DNA from 2 places in the Isoptericola sp. NPDC056573 genome. Region 2 is predicted to be linked to the other one. Evidence: predicted binding sites of a transcription regulator. Region 2 holds the regulator's gene; the other holds the start of a gene.
What was found. The regulator LexA, encoded in region 2, represses DNA repair genes until DNA is damaged. The targets are predictions, from matches to a motif close to TCGAACANNTGTTCGA.

Region 1: a site for LexA is predicted at 5,700-5,715, ahead of ACFQ8E_RS19885 (SAV_6107 family HEPN domain-containing protein). Genes of this name have one in related genera too.

Annotation. Positions count from the first base shown of each region.
Region 1 covers NZ_JBHTUY010000014.1:93,546-101,164, reverse strand. Annotated here, with positions in the region: gene ACFQ8E_RS19915 (PP2C family protein-serine/threonine phosphatase) at 1-1,422, shown strand, start outside; gene ACFQ8E_RS19910 (ATP-binding protein) at 1,419-2,630, shown strand; gene ACFQ8E_RS19905 (response regulator) at 2,721-3,161, shown strand; gene ACFQ8E_RS19900 (proteasome assembly chaperone family protein) at 3,264-4,202, shown strand; gene ACFQ8E_RS19895 (cold-shock protein) at 4,426-4,629, shown strand; gene ACFQ8E_RS19890 (spermidine synthase) at 4,752-5,546, opposite strand; gene ACFQ8E_RS19885 (SAV_6107 family HEPN domain-containing protein) at 5,861-6,256, shown strand; gene ACFQ8E_RS19880 (DNA polymerase IV) at 6,253-7,530, shown strand; gene ACFQ8E_RS19875 (DUF3040 domain-containing protein) at 7,569-7,619, shown strand, end outside.
Region 2 covers NZ_JBHTUY010000020.1:99-5,362, reverse strand. Annotated here, with positions in the region: gene ACFQ8E_RS21370 (ATP-dependent DNA helicase) at 1-1,871, shown strand, start outside; gene ACFQ8E_RS21365 (L-lactate dehydrogenase) at 1,881-2,840, shown strand; gene lexA (transcriptional repressor LexA) at 2,887-3,723, opposite strand; gene ACFQ8E_RS21355 (LysM peptidoglycan-binding domain-containing protein) at 3,993-4,322, shown strand; gene nrdR (transcriptional regulator NrdR) at 4,427-4,933, shown strand; gene ACFQ8E_RS21345 (DUF5302 domain-containing protein) at 4,991-5,245, shown strand.

The DNA.
Region 1 (7,619 bases), on a different contig from region 2:
CTGCGAGCCGGGTCCGACGGACCCGCCGAGGACGCGGCCGCCACCGTTCTTCTCGTGGAGGACGACGACGGGGACGCGCTGCTCGTCACGGAGCTGCTCGAGGACGCCGAGGTCACGGTCGTGCTGCGTCGGGCCCGGTCCGTGGCGGAGGCGGTGGACGCCCTCTCACGGCCCGGCGGGACCCCGGGGGTCGACTGCGTCCTGCTCGACCTCGGGCTGCCGGACGCCGTCGGGCTGACGGCGGTGTCGCGGCTGCGCGAGGTCGCCGAGCGCGTGCACGACGTCCCCGCGCTCGTGGTGCTCACGGGCCTGACCGGCGGCGACCAGGGGCTGCAGGCGGTGGCCGCGGGGGCCGACGACTACCTCGTCAAGGGCGAGACGGACTCCGGGCTGCTCGGCCGGTCGCTGCGCTACGCGCTCCAGCGGCGCCGGTCCGCGGCCCAGCAGCGCGCGCTGTACCGCAGCGCGGTGCGGGCGGAGGAGACCGCGCGGCTCGAGCGCGCCCTGCTGCCCAAGCCTCTCGTGGGCGACGAGCGCATCTCCGTGATGGTCGGCTACCTGCCGGGCGGCGGGGGCCTGCTCGGAGGCGACTTCTTCGACACCGTGGAACGGCCCGACGGCTCCGTGCTGTCCGTCGTGGGCGACGTCGCCGGCCACGGCCCCGACGAGGCGGCGCTCGGGGCGACCCTGCGCACCGCCTGGCGCACCCTCGTCCTCACCGGGACGCCGCCCGAGCACGTCCTCGAGCACCTGGAGCGCGTGCTGCTGACCGAGCGGGCCCGGCCGGAGGTCTTCGTCACGCTGTGCCAGGTGGTGGTCGCCCCGGACCGTTCCGGGATCGACCTCTACCTGGCGGGCCACCTGCCGCCGCTGCTCATCACCGGGCCGGTGGGAGACCTGCGCTGCGAGCTGCTGCCGCCCACCGGCAGGGGCCGGGCGCTCGGCGTCCCCGTCGACGGCGGGTGGGAACCGCGGCGGATCGGCCTCGACGGGCCGTTCGCCCTCATGCTCTACACCGACGGGCTCGTGGAGGCGGAGGTGCGCCTCGGTGCACCCGGCCCCGACCCGACGAGCGGCCGGCCGGCCGGCACGGTGATCGACCCGGAGCTGGACGGGCTCGGCCGGGACGCCCTCGGTCTCGCCGAGCTGCACGGGGAACGGCCCGCGCGCGTGGGCCCGCTGCGGGCGCGGGTGCCCCGGCTCGGGCAGTCCGGGCTGCACGACCTGGTGCGCGAGGACCTCGAGCGGCACGGCATCGTCGGCGTGGTCGAGCGGGTGCTGCGCAACGTGCGCGCGCTGCACGGCGGCCCGCTCACCGACGACGCGGCGCTGCTCGTCGTCGGGTGGACCGGGCACGACACGCCGTACCTGGGGGAGCGGTCCTCGACCCTCGCGGACTCGGCCGAGTGGGCGCGCCCGTGAGGCGCGAACGCCCGCTGCACGACGTCGTCCTGCGGCTGCTGCTCATCGTCGGCGCGGTGCTGCTGCTCGCGCTCGCCGTCGCGCTCGTCGCGATCCAGCGCTCGCTGGTGCTGCTGCGGGTGGGCGCGGGCGACGAGGCCATGGACGCGGCCCACGCGTGGAACCTCACCCTGCTGGTCGTGGTGATCGTGCTCGTGCTGCTCGTGGTCGTCATGGGTCTGTTCATGTGGCGCGCCCTGCAGCGCGGCGTGACCCGTCCCCTGGCACGGCTCGCCGACTCGGTGCGCGCCGCCAGCACGGGCGAGCACGAGCACGAGATCCAGGTGGAGGGCACCGGCGAGGTCGCGGCGCTCGCGGCCGACGTCGAGCACATGCGCCGCGAGCTGGTGCAGCAGGTGGCGGAGGTGCGCGCGTCGCACGCCGAGACCGAGCGCGCCCACGCCCAGCTCGCGGAGCAGGCGCGCGAGCTGGCCCGCTCCAACCAGGAGCTGGAGCGCTCGAACCGCGACCTCGAGCAGTTCGCCTACGTGGCCTCGCACGACCTGCAGGAGCCGCTGCGCAAGGTGGCGAGCTTCACCCAGCTGCTCCAGAAGCGCTACGGCGAGCAGCTGGACGAGCGGGCCGACCAGTACATCGCCTTCGCCGTCGACGGCGCGCGCCGCATGCAGCGGCTCATCCAGGACCTGCTGAGCTTCTCGCGGGTCGGGCGCTCGGGCAGCGAGCCCGAGGACGTCGACCTCGAGCGGGCGCTCGAACAGGTGCGGCACGACCAGGAGGGCCGGATCCTCGAGGCGGGTGCGGAGATCACGCACGACCCGCTGCCGGTCGTGCGCGGGGAGAAGGCGCTGCTGACGATGCTGCTGGCGAACGTCGTGGGGAACGCCGTGAAGTTCCGGGACCCCGAGCGCCCGCCGCGCGTGCACCTGTCGGCGCGGCGGGTCACGGGGCCGGAGCCCGGCTGGGAGCTGTCCTGCACCGACAACGGGATCGGCATCGACCCCCAGTACGCCGAGCGCGTCTTCGTCATCTTCCAGCGGCTGCACCCCAAGGACGTCTACTCGGGCACCGGCATCGGGCTCTCGCTGGTCAAGCGCGTGGTCGAGCACCACGGCGGGCGCGTCTGGCTGGAGCCCGCGCCGAGCGGCGGGACGTCGGTGCGATGGACCCTGCCGGACCGCGACGAGGCGTCGGACGGCATCGTCGGTTAGGCTCGGTAGACGTCGCTGACCTGCGACGATGCTGCAGACGGAACGGTAGGGGCGCGCCCCGACCGGGCGTTCGACGACGAGGGAGCGGGCATGACGGACCAGCAGACGGGGATCGAGGTCCTGCTCGTCGAGGACGACCCGGGCGACGTGCTCATGACCCGCGAGGCGTTCGAGGAGCACAAGGTCGCCAACCGGTTGTCCGTGGTGGCGGACGGCGTGAGCGCGATGGCCTTCCTGCGCAAGGAGGGCGAGCACGCCCAGGCGCCGACGCCGGACCTCATCCTGCTGGACCTCAACCTGCCGCGCATGGACGGCCGCGAGGTGCTCGCGGCGGTCAAGGCCGACGAGAGGCTGAAGCACATCCCCGTCGTCGTGCTCACGACGTCCGAGGCGGAGGAGGACGTGCTGCGGTCCTACTCGCTGCACGCGAACGCCTACGTGACGAAGCCCGTGGACTTCGACCGGTTCATCCAGGTGGTCCGACAGATCGACGACTTCTTCGTCACCGTGGTGCGGCTGCCGCACCACTGATCGGGGCCGGCGGGGCGCGGGAAGGATCCGGGGCGCGGCACGGTTGTCACTCCTGCGGGCGCGAGCCCGCCGGCACGAGCCGGAGAACCGAGGAGGAGACCCTTGCTGGACCCGCAGAGCATCTACGAGGTCGACGAGGCCGCCGTTGCGCGCGTCCTGCCCCACCAGGGGCCCGACGCGGCGCCGACCGGTACCGGACCCGTGCTGCTGCACGCGCTCGACGGTTTCGTCGACGCGGGCTCCGCGGGGGAGATCGCCGTGGAGCACGTCACCGAGGAGCTGACGACCACGCGCCTGGTGACCTTCGACGTCGACCAGCTCCTCGACTACCGCTCGAAGCGGGTCGGGATGACGTTCGACGCCGACCGGTGGTCCGCCTACGACGAGCCCTACCTCGCGATCGACCACGTCGCCGACCGCGAGGGCACCGGCTTCCTGCTGCTGCACGGCTCGGAGCCCGACCTGCAGTGGGAGCGGGTCGTGGCGGCCGTGAAGGGACTGGCCGAGCGCTTCGAGGTCTCCCTGACGGTCGGCTTCCACGGGATCCCCATGGGGGTGCCGCACACGCGGCCGCTGTCGCTCACGGCGCACGGCACGCGTCCGGGCCTGGTCGAGGACTACACGTCGTTCTTCGGCACCGTGCGGGTGCCCGGCTCGCTCGCCGCGCTCCTAGAGTACCGCCTCGGCGAGGCGGGGCACGACGCGATCGGCTTCACCGTGCACGTGCCGCACTACCTCGCGCAGTCGCGCTACGCGCCGGCGGCGGTCGTCGCGCTGCGGCACGTGGAGCGCGCCACGGGCCTGGACCTCGCGACGGGCCTGCTCGCGGAGGCCGCGGCGGACGCGACGATCGAGGTCGAGAAGCAGGTGGGGGAGTCGGGCGAGGTCAAGGCCGTCGTCAAGGCGCTCGAGGAGCAGTACGACGCCTTCACGAGGTCGGTGGGGCGGCCGAGCCTCCTCGCCGAGCAGGCCCCCCTGCCCACGGCCGACGAGCTCGGCGCCGAGTTCGAGCGCTTCCTGGCCCAGCAGGACGACGACTGACCCGGACGCCCCCGGGTGCCGCTCGTCCGCGGTGCGCACTCCGCCCGTCCCGAATGGCCGATGCGCGGCTTCCGCGGCTTATCCGTGGCACGTCGGTGTGGTCCGTGCCACACTGACCGCGTTGCAGAGGCGCTCCTTCGCACGAACCGGCGGTGCGGCCTGCAGCGACGGGTGGCCGCCCGGCCCGCTCGTGCCCGTTGTGACGGAAGGTCGAAGGATCAGCATGGCGCAAGGTTCTGTGAAGTGGTTCAACTCGGAGAAGGGCTTCGGCTTCATCGCGCAGGACGACGGCGGCGCCGACGTCTTCGTGCACTACTCCGCGATCCAGACGCAGGGATACCGCACCCTCGACGAGGCCCAGCGGGTCGAGTTCGAGATCACCCAGGGCCCCAAGGGGCCGCAGGCGGAGCAGGTCGTGCCGCTCTGAGCACCCGGCTCGCCTGACGACGGCCGCGTCCCCGGGAGGGGCGCGGCCGTCGTCGTGCCGGGCGCGACCGGTGCTCGCCAGGTGCTCGCCCTGTCGCCCGAACAGTGCTCGACCGGCGGACGTCAGGCCCCGGCGAACCTCGTGAGCTCGTCACCGACGAGGAGGCGGGTCGGGACGGGCAGGCTGCGCAGCCGTCGCGCGAGGCCGGCGTCGTGCAGGTCCACCACCTCGTCGGTGTCGTCGGGCGCGGCCCGCACCGCGACGAGCACCACGTTGCCGTACCGCCGGCCCTTGAGGACGGCGTGCTCCGCGACGACCCCGAGCCGGCCGTCGGCAGCCGCGCCCGGTCCGAACGCGGCGGCGAGCGTGGCGGTCTCCCGGCGCGCGAGCGACAACGGCGGGCGGTCCGCGCAGTTCGCGAGCAGGACGCCGCCGGGGCGCAGCACCCGGTGCGCGGCCGCGGCGAACGCGTCGTCGGCCAGGTGGTCGGGCGTGCGGTCGCCCGCGAAGACGTCGCGCACGACGACGTCGAACGAGCCCGGTGCCAGCGACGCGAGGGCGTGGCCGGCGTCGTCGGCCCGCAGCCGGAGCCGGGGCGAGCGCGGCAGCGCGAACCAGGACCGCACGAGCTCGAGGAGGCGGGCGTCGACGTCGACGCCCAGCTGGCGCGAGTCCGGTCGCTCGTGCTCGACGTGCCGCGCGAGGGCGCACCCCGCCGCCCCGAGGTGCAGCACCCGCAGCGGGCCGTCGGGCAGCCCCGCCAGCACGGCGGCCATCTGCTGCATGTACTCGAAGGCGAGGAAGCCGGGGTCGGCCAGGTCGAGGGCGGAGCTCGGCACGCCGTTGACGTGCAGCGTCACGCGGTCGGGGTGGTCCGGGTCGCGCTCGACGCGTGCCGTGCCGGTGTCGATCGGCACCTCCTCGTCGGGGAGTGTCGGTGCGTCGGAGGATGCTGGGTGGCGTCGACCGGACCGGCGCTCGGGGCGCGATCCACCTCGGGAGGAGCGGGACATGCGACCAGTCTCCCCGCTCCGGAGGGTGGGGAGGGCCCGGGCCGGCAGTTGACAGGTTCGAACAGGTGTTCGACACTGGACGGGCGCGGGGAACCGCGGAGCACGGGAGGTGCAGGATGTCGGCTCGCACGAGATCTGCCGGTGCGACGGGCGGTCGTGGTCAGGCCGGCCGAGCAGGTCATGGCGGTGCGGGCGCGGCGCTGCCCCCGAGCCCCGAGGTGACCCGGCTGCTCGACCGCTCCGACGCGGAGCTCGCGGCGGCCGCGACGGCGACGGACCCGGCCGAGCGCTTCGTGCACGCCCACCTCGCGGCGCTGCGTGCGGCCGCCGCCGTCGTCGCGCTGCGCGGCCGCCCGTCGGCCCGGAGCCGGGCGCGTTCGGTCTGGGACATGCTGGCGCTCGTGGAGCCCGACCTCGCCGCGTGGTCGGGCTACTTCGCCTCCGGGGCCCGTGTCCGGGCGGCGGTCGAGGCGGGGCTCGAGCCCGACGTCGACGCCCGGCGGGCGGCCGAGCTCGTGGCGTGCGCGGAGGACTTCCGGGACGAGGTCGGCCTCCTGGTCGACCCGCGCGCCGGGTTCGCGCGGCCGCTCGCCCTCACGCCGGCGGCGTCGTGAGCCGCGGCCCACGGGCAGCGGGGGCGTTCCGGGACTGGGGCAGCGACGAGTCCGGCACCTCCGTGCTGCACGTCGACATGGATGCCTTCTTCGCGTCCTGCGAGCTCGCCCGCCGCCCCGAGCTGCGCGGTCGTCCCGTCATCGTCGGGGGGCGGGAACGGGGCGTGGTGCTCGCGGCGACCTACGAGGCCCGGGCCTTCGGGGTGCGCTCCGCGATGTCGATGGCCGCGGGGCTGCGCCTGTGCCCGCAGGCCGTCGTGGTGCCGCCCGACCACACGCTGTACCACGAGGTGTCCGAGTCGGTGATGGCGATCCTTGCCACGATCACCCCGTTGGTCGAGCGTGTCTCGGTCGACGAGGCCTTCCTGGACGTGAGCGGGGCCCGGCGCCGGCTGGGCGCGCCCACGGCGATCGGGGCGCGGCTGCGCGAGCAGGTCCGGGCCGAGCACGGGATCACCTGCTCCGTCGGGGTCGCGCGCAACAAGTTCGTGGCCAAGCTGGCGTCCACCCACGCGAAGCCGGACGGGATGATGCTCGTGCCGGCGGACGCGACCGTGCCCTTCCTGCGGACTCTGCCGGTCGGTGCGCTCTGGGGGGTGGGTGAGAAGACGGAGGCCGCCCTGGCGCGCTGGGGCATCACGACCGTCGCCCAGCTCGCGGACACCGACGTGCCGACGCTGCAGGCGGCGGTCGGGTCGGTCTCCGGGGCGCACCTGCACGACCTCGCGTGGGGGCGCGACCCGAGGCCGGTCGTCCCGGGGCACGAGGAGCGCAGCGTCGGGGCCGAGACGACGTTCGAGCGTGACCTGTGGGACCTCCGCGCGGTGGAGCAGCGTGTCCTCGAGCTCGCGGACCGGGTCGCGGCCCGGCTGCGGCACCAGGGCGTGGTCGCGCGGACGGTGTCGATCAAGGTCCGCACCAGCGACTTCCGGACCCTGACCCGGTCCCGCACCCTCGACGGCCCCACGGACGTGGCGCGCGCGATCTTCCTGGTCGCGCGCGAGCTGCTGGGTGCGGCGGACCTCCGCGGTCTGCCCGTGCGCCTGGTCGGCGTCCGCGGTGAGAACCTGCAGGTCAGGTCCGGTCTCGCCGAGCAGGTGACCCTCGACGAGGCCGTGGATCCGCGTCAGGAGGCGCGTCGGGAGGCCGAGCTGGCGCTGGACGCCGTACGCGAGCGGTTCGGGCGATCCGCGATCAGCCTCGGTGCGGCGCCGGGCCGTCGCCGAGGTTCACCCCCGCCGACTACCATGCCGGGCGGCTCAGGCATATCCTGAGGGCGTTACCGTTCCACCGCGAGACCCGGGGGGACTCGATGCCACTGTCCGAGTACGAGCAGCGAGTGCTGGAGCAGATGGAGCGCGCG
Region 2 (5,264 bases):
CGGTCGTCGACGGCAGGCGGGTCATCGTCTCCACCGCCACCCTCGCCCTGCAACGACAGGTGGTCACGCGCGACCTGCCGCTGGTCGCCGAGACCGTGGGGCCCAAGCTGCCCCGCCCTCCCAAGGTCGCCCTGCTCAAGGGCTGGCACAACTACCTGTGCAAGCACAAGGTGACCGGCGGCTACCCGGTCGAGGGCGCGACGCTCTTCGACCTCCCGGCCGACCCCGGACCCGGCGAGGGGGCAGGCGCCGAGCAGCACCCGGCGCCCTCGAGGCCGCCCGGAGGATCTCGCCAGGGCGGGCGTCGGGACGACGCCGCCACGCTCGCCGACCACGTGCGCCGGCTGCACGCGTGGGCCGACGACACCGACACGGGCGACCGGGACGATCTCGTGCCCGGTGTCCCCGACAGGGCCTGGCGCCAGGTGTCCGTCACGGCCCTGGAGTGCCTGGGGCAGCGGTGCCCGCTCCTCGCGGAGTGCTTCCCCGAGCGGGCCCGCGCGGCGGCCCGGGAGGCCGACGTCGTCGTCACCAACCACGCGATGCTGGGGATCGCCGTCTCGGGGAACCCGGGCGTGCTGCCCGAGCACGACGCCGTCGTGGTCGACGAGGCGCACGAGCTCGCCGAGCGCGTGACGGCCGCGGCGACCGTCGACCTGTCGCTGACGGTCGTGGAGCACGCCGCGCGCCTCGCGCGGCGGCACGGCGGCACCGAGACCGAGGCGCTCGACGCCGCCTCGCAGCGACTGGGCAGCCTGCTCGCCACGGCCCCCGCGGAGCGGTTCCCGCTCGGCCTCCCCGACGACCTGCGCGCCGCGGTCGGCGCGGTGCGCGACGCCGCGCGCGAGCTCCTCACCCGGCTCAAGCCCCAGGGCCCGGGCAAGGGGCAGGAGGCGCCGGACGCCGGCACGAAGATGGCGCAGTCCGCCGTCCTGCAGCTCTTCGAGGTCGCGGAACGGATGGCGGCGGAGGACACGACGGCGGACGTGCTGTGGTGCTCGCGCCCGCCGGAGAACGCGCCCTGGGCGGGCGACGGCGTCACGCGCCTGCACGCGGCGCCGCTGGCGGTGGCGGGGCTGATCCGCACGCACCTGCTGGGCGAGGCCACGGGAGTCTTCACCTCGGCGACGCTCACCCTCGGCGGCACGTTCGACCCGGTGGCGCGGTCGCTGGGCCTCGCCGGCTCGGGCGGGACGGACGAGACGGCCGACTGGACGGGTCTCGACGTCGGCAGCCCGTTCGACTACCCGCGCCAGGGGATCCTCTACGTCGCGCGGCACCTGCCCGCGCCTGGCCGGGAGCCGACGACCGACGCCCAGCTCGACGAGATCGCCGGGCTGATCGAGGCCGCCGGAGGACGGACCCTCGGGCTGTTCTCGTCCCGCCGGGCGGCGCAGGCCGCGGCCGAGGCGATGCGCGAGCGGCTGGACGTCCCCGTGCTGTGCCAGGGCGACGACCAGCTTCCGACCCTCGTGAAGGCGTTCGCCGACGACCCGGCGACCTGCCTGTTCGGCACCCTCTCGTTGTGGCAGGGCGTCGACGTCCCGGGGCCGAGCTGCCAGCTGGTGCTGGTGGACCGGATCCCGTTCCCGCGCCCGGACGACCCGGTGAAGGCGGCGCGGGCGCGGTCCGTGGAGCAGGCGGGCGGCAACGGGTTCATGCAGGTCTCGGCCACGCACGCCGCGCTGCTGCTGGCGCAGGGCGCCGGCCGGCTCGTGCGCACGGGCGACGACCGAGGGGTCGTGGCCGTCCTCGACCCCCGGCTCGCGACCGCGCGCTACGGGTCGTTCCTGACCCGATCCATGCCGGACTTCTGGCCGACCACGGACGGCGAGCTCGTCCGCGCTGCGCTCCGGCGTCTCGACACCTAGCGTGGGGCCGTGGACGAGACACGCAGGACGACCAAGCTCGCGATCGTCGGAGCGGGCGCGGTGGGTTCCACCCTCGCGTACGCGGCGCTGGCCCGGGGCGCGGCCCGGTCCGTCGCCCTCCTGGACGTCAACCGCGCGAAGGTGGAGGCCGAGGTCCTCGACCTGCGGCACGGGGGGATGTTCATCCCTCAGGCCGAGATCGACGGCTCGGACGACGTGGAGGTGTGCCGCGGCGCCGACATCGTCGCGGTGACGGCGGGGGCCAAGCAGAAGCCCGGCCAGAGCCGCCTCGACCTGGCCGAGGCGACGGTAGGCCTCACGCGCTCCATCCTGCCGGGCCTGCTCGAGGTGGCCCCGGACGCGGTGTTCCTCATGGTCACCAACCCGGTCGACGTCGTCACCTACGCGGCGCAGGAGATCAGCGGCCTGCCCCGGGGCCGGGTGTTCGGCAGCGGGACCGTCCTCGACTCGTCCCGGCTGCGCGACGCGCTGGCCCGCCACTGCGGGGTCGCGGTCGGGAACGTGCACGCGAACATCGCGGGCGAGCACGGCGACTCGGAGATCGTGCTGTGGAGCTCGGCCACGATCGCCGGCGTGCCCCTCCTGGACTGGCGGCCCTTCCGGGGTCGCCCGCCGCTCGACGAGCCGGCCCGGCAGCGCATCGCGACCGACGTCGTCGAGTCGGCCTACCGCGTCATCGCCGGCAAGGGGGCGACCAACTACGCGGTCGGCCTGGCGGCGACCCGGATCATCGAGGCGGTGCTCAACGACGAGCACCGCGTGATGAACGTCTCCTCCCGCCTCGACGACTTCTACGGCATCAGCGACGTCTGCCTGTCGGTGCCGTCCCTCGTCGACCGGCGCGGCGTGGGGGAGACCATCGACACCCCGCTGTCGGACGAGGAGGTCGCCGGGCTGCGTGCGTCGGCCGAGAGCATGCGGGCCGTGCAGCGCCGGCTGGGCTTCTGACCGGACCGGACGCGGGGCGCCGGGCGGGGCCGGGGCGGAGCGCCGTTCAGAGGCTGCGCAGCACCGCCACGACCCGACCGAGCACCTGCGCCTCGTCTCCCGGGATGGGCGAGTAGGCGGCGTTCTGCGGCAGCAGCCAGGTGTGCCCGCCGGCCTGCTTGAAGGTCTTGACCGTCGCCTCGCCGTCGATCATCGCGGCGACGACCTCGCCGTTCTCGGCGACGGGCTGGCTCCGCACGACCACCCAGTCGCCGTCGCAGATCGCGGCGTCGACCATCGAGTCGCCCGCGACCTTGAGCAGGAACAGGTCCCCGTCGCCGACGACCTGCCGGGGGAGCGGGAAGACGTCCTCGACGACCTGCTCCGCGAGGATGGGACCGCCGGCGGCGATCCGGCCGACCAGCGGGACGTACGACGGTGCCTGGGCCGGCTGCGCGTCGGAGGCGGCGAGCGACCCCGCCACGAACCCGGGCGCCGCGTCGGCGTCGGGGACGGCACCGCCGGTCGCGGGCGACTCGAGGTCGACGACCTCGATCGCGCGCGGCCGGTTGGGGTCACGGCGCAGGTAGCCCTTGCGCTCGAGCGTGGTGAGCTGGTGCTTGACCGAGGAGGGGCTCGCCAGCCCGACGGCCTCGCCGATCTCGCGCATGGTCGGGGGGTAGCCGCGCGCCTCGACGGAGCTGCGGATGGTCTCGAGCACGCGACGCTGGCGGGGCGTGAGGCGGTCGGACGAGGGCGAGAGCTCGCTCACCGACGCCAGCACGTTCGTGGTGGTGCCGGCCGGGACCGTCGACGCGGCCGCCTCCCCGGGGGTCTCGTCCTGGGCTGCCCATGACGTCGCCGTCGTCGTGGACGCCGGGGCCTGGTCCCGTCCGCTGGTCATCGCGTTCTCCGTCCTGCAGGGCGCGGCCCGTGGGCGGGCCGATGAAATCCGACAAACCTTCCATCGCGCTGTCGGCCACTCTAAGCCAGTTCCGGCCCGACATCAAACATCTGTTCGATCAGGTCTCGACCGTGTCGCCCCGACGTGGTACACCTAGTACAGCAGTTCGACGTACAGGTGTTCGACGAACGGGTGTTCGACGACGGATGCTCGACGGAGCGGCCGCCCATCGCGGCACCACGTGGACCGGAGGCAGGACGATGCAGAACGTGCGCAGCACCAGCGACGCTCACGGGTTCCTCGGGCTCGGAGGGCTCCGGCTGACCCGCAGGGGACGGGTGGTGGTCGCGGCACTGGTGCTCCTCGTCCTCGTGGGCGCGGGCCTCGTCGGCCAGCGGGCCGTGGCGGAGGCGCCGGGCGCAGGCGTCGAGGTGCGGCTCCAGACGGTGGCGCCCGGCGACACCCTGTGGCAGTACGCGCAGCAGGTGCGGGACACGGGGGACGACCTGCGCGACGTCGTCGCCGAGCTCCGCGACCTCAACGGGCTGACCTCGGCGGAGCTCCAGACCGGGCAGGTGGTCCTGCTCCCGCTGGACTGACGGCATCGCCGCTCCCAGGGATCCTGCTTGCGCGGACGGTCGCCCGCCGCTTACCTTGACGGGCAGCCGGGCGCCGGTCCGGAGCCGAGCGCAGGAGACCAGCGATGCACTGCCCGTTCTGCCGCCATGCGGACTCACGAGTCGTCGACTCGCGCACCTCCGACGACGGCGCGTCCATCCGTCGCCGGCGCCAATGCCCCGCGTGCCAGCGTCGGTTCACCACGATCGAGACGGCCAGCCTGTCGGTGGCCAAGCGCTCCGGGGTGACCGAGCCGTTCAGCCGGGACAAGGTGGTGGCGGGCGTGCGCAAGGCGTGCCAGGGCCGGCCGGTGAGCTCCGACGACCTCGCCGTCCTCGCGCAGAAGGTCGAGGAGACCCTGCGGGCCTCCGGTCGGCCGGAGATCGAGGCGAACGAGGTCGGTCTCGCGATCCTCGGGCCGCTGCGCGAGCTGGACGAGGTCGCCTACCTGCGCTTCGCCAGCGTGTATCAGTCCTTCGAGTCCCTGGAGGACTTCGAGACCGCGATCACGTCGCTGCGGGCGGAGCACGAGGCGCGCGGGTCGGCGGCCGACGGCGAGCCCGCGGCGGCGGGGCGCGGCGCGACGGACTGAGCGGGAGGCGCGTCCGGTCCGCGTGAAATGCCCTGGCGTCCGGTAGGCCGCCGGGGCATGCTGGACGGCACCAGGTGCCACGCGGCCCGCCGCGCGAGCACACCCACCCCGACCGACGACGAGGTGACCGTGATGACGGACGACTCGAGGGCGAAGCCCACCGAGGACACGAAGGCGCGCTTCCGGGAGGCGCTGGAGAAGAAGAACGCCGCCAGCCACCCCACCGCCGGCAAGGACGGCAACACCGGCCAGGTGCACGGTTCGGAGACCTCCGGGCCGGTGCAGAAGATGTTCCGCCGCAAGTCGGGCTGAGCAGACGGACGAGCCGAGC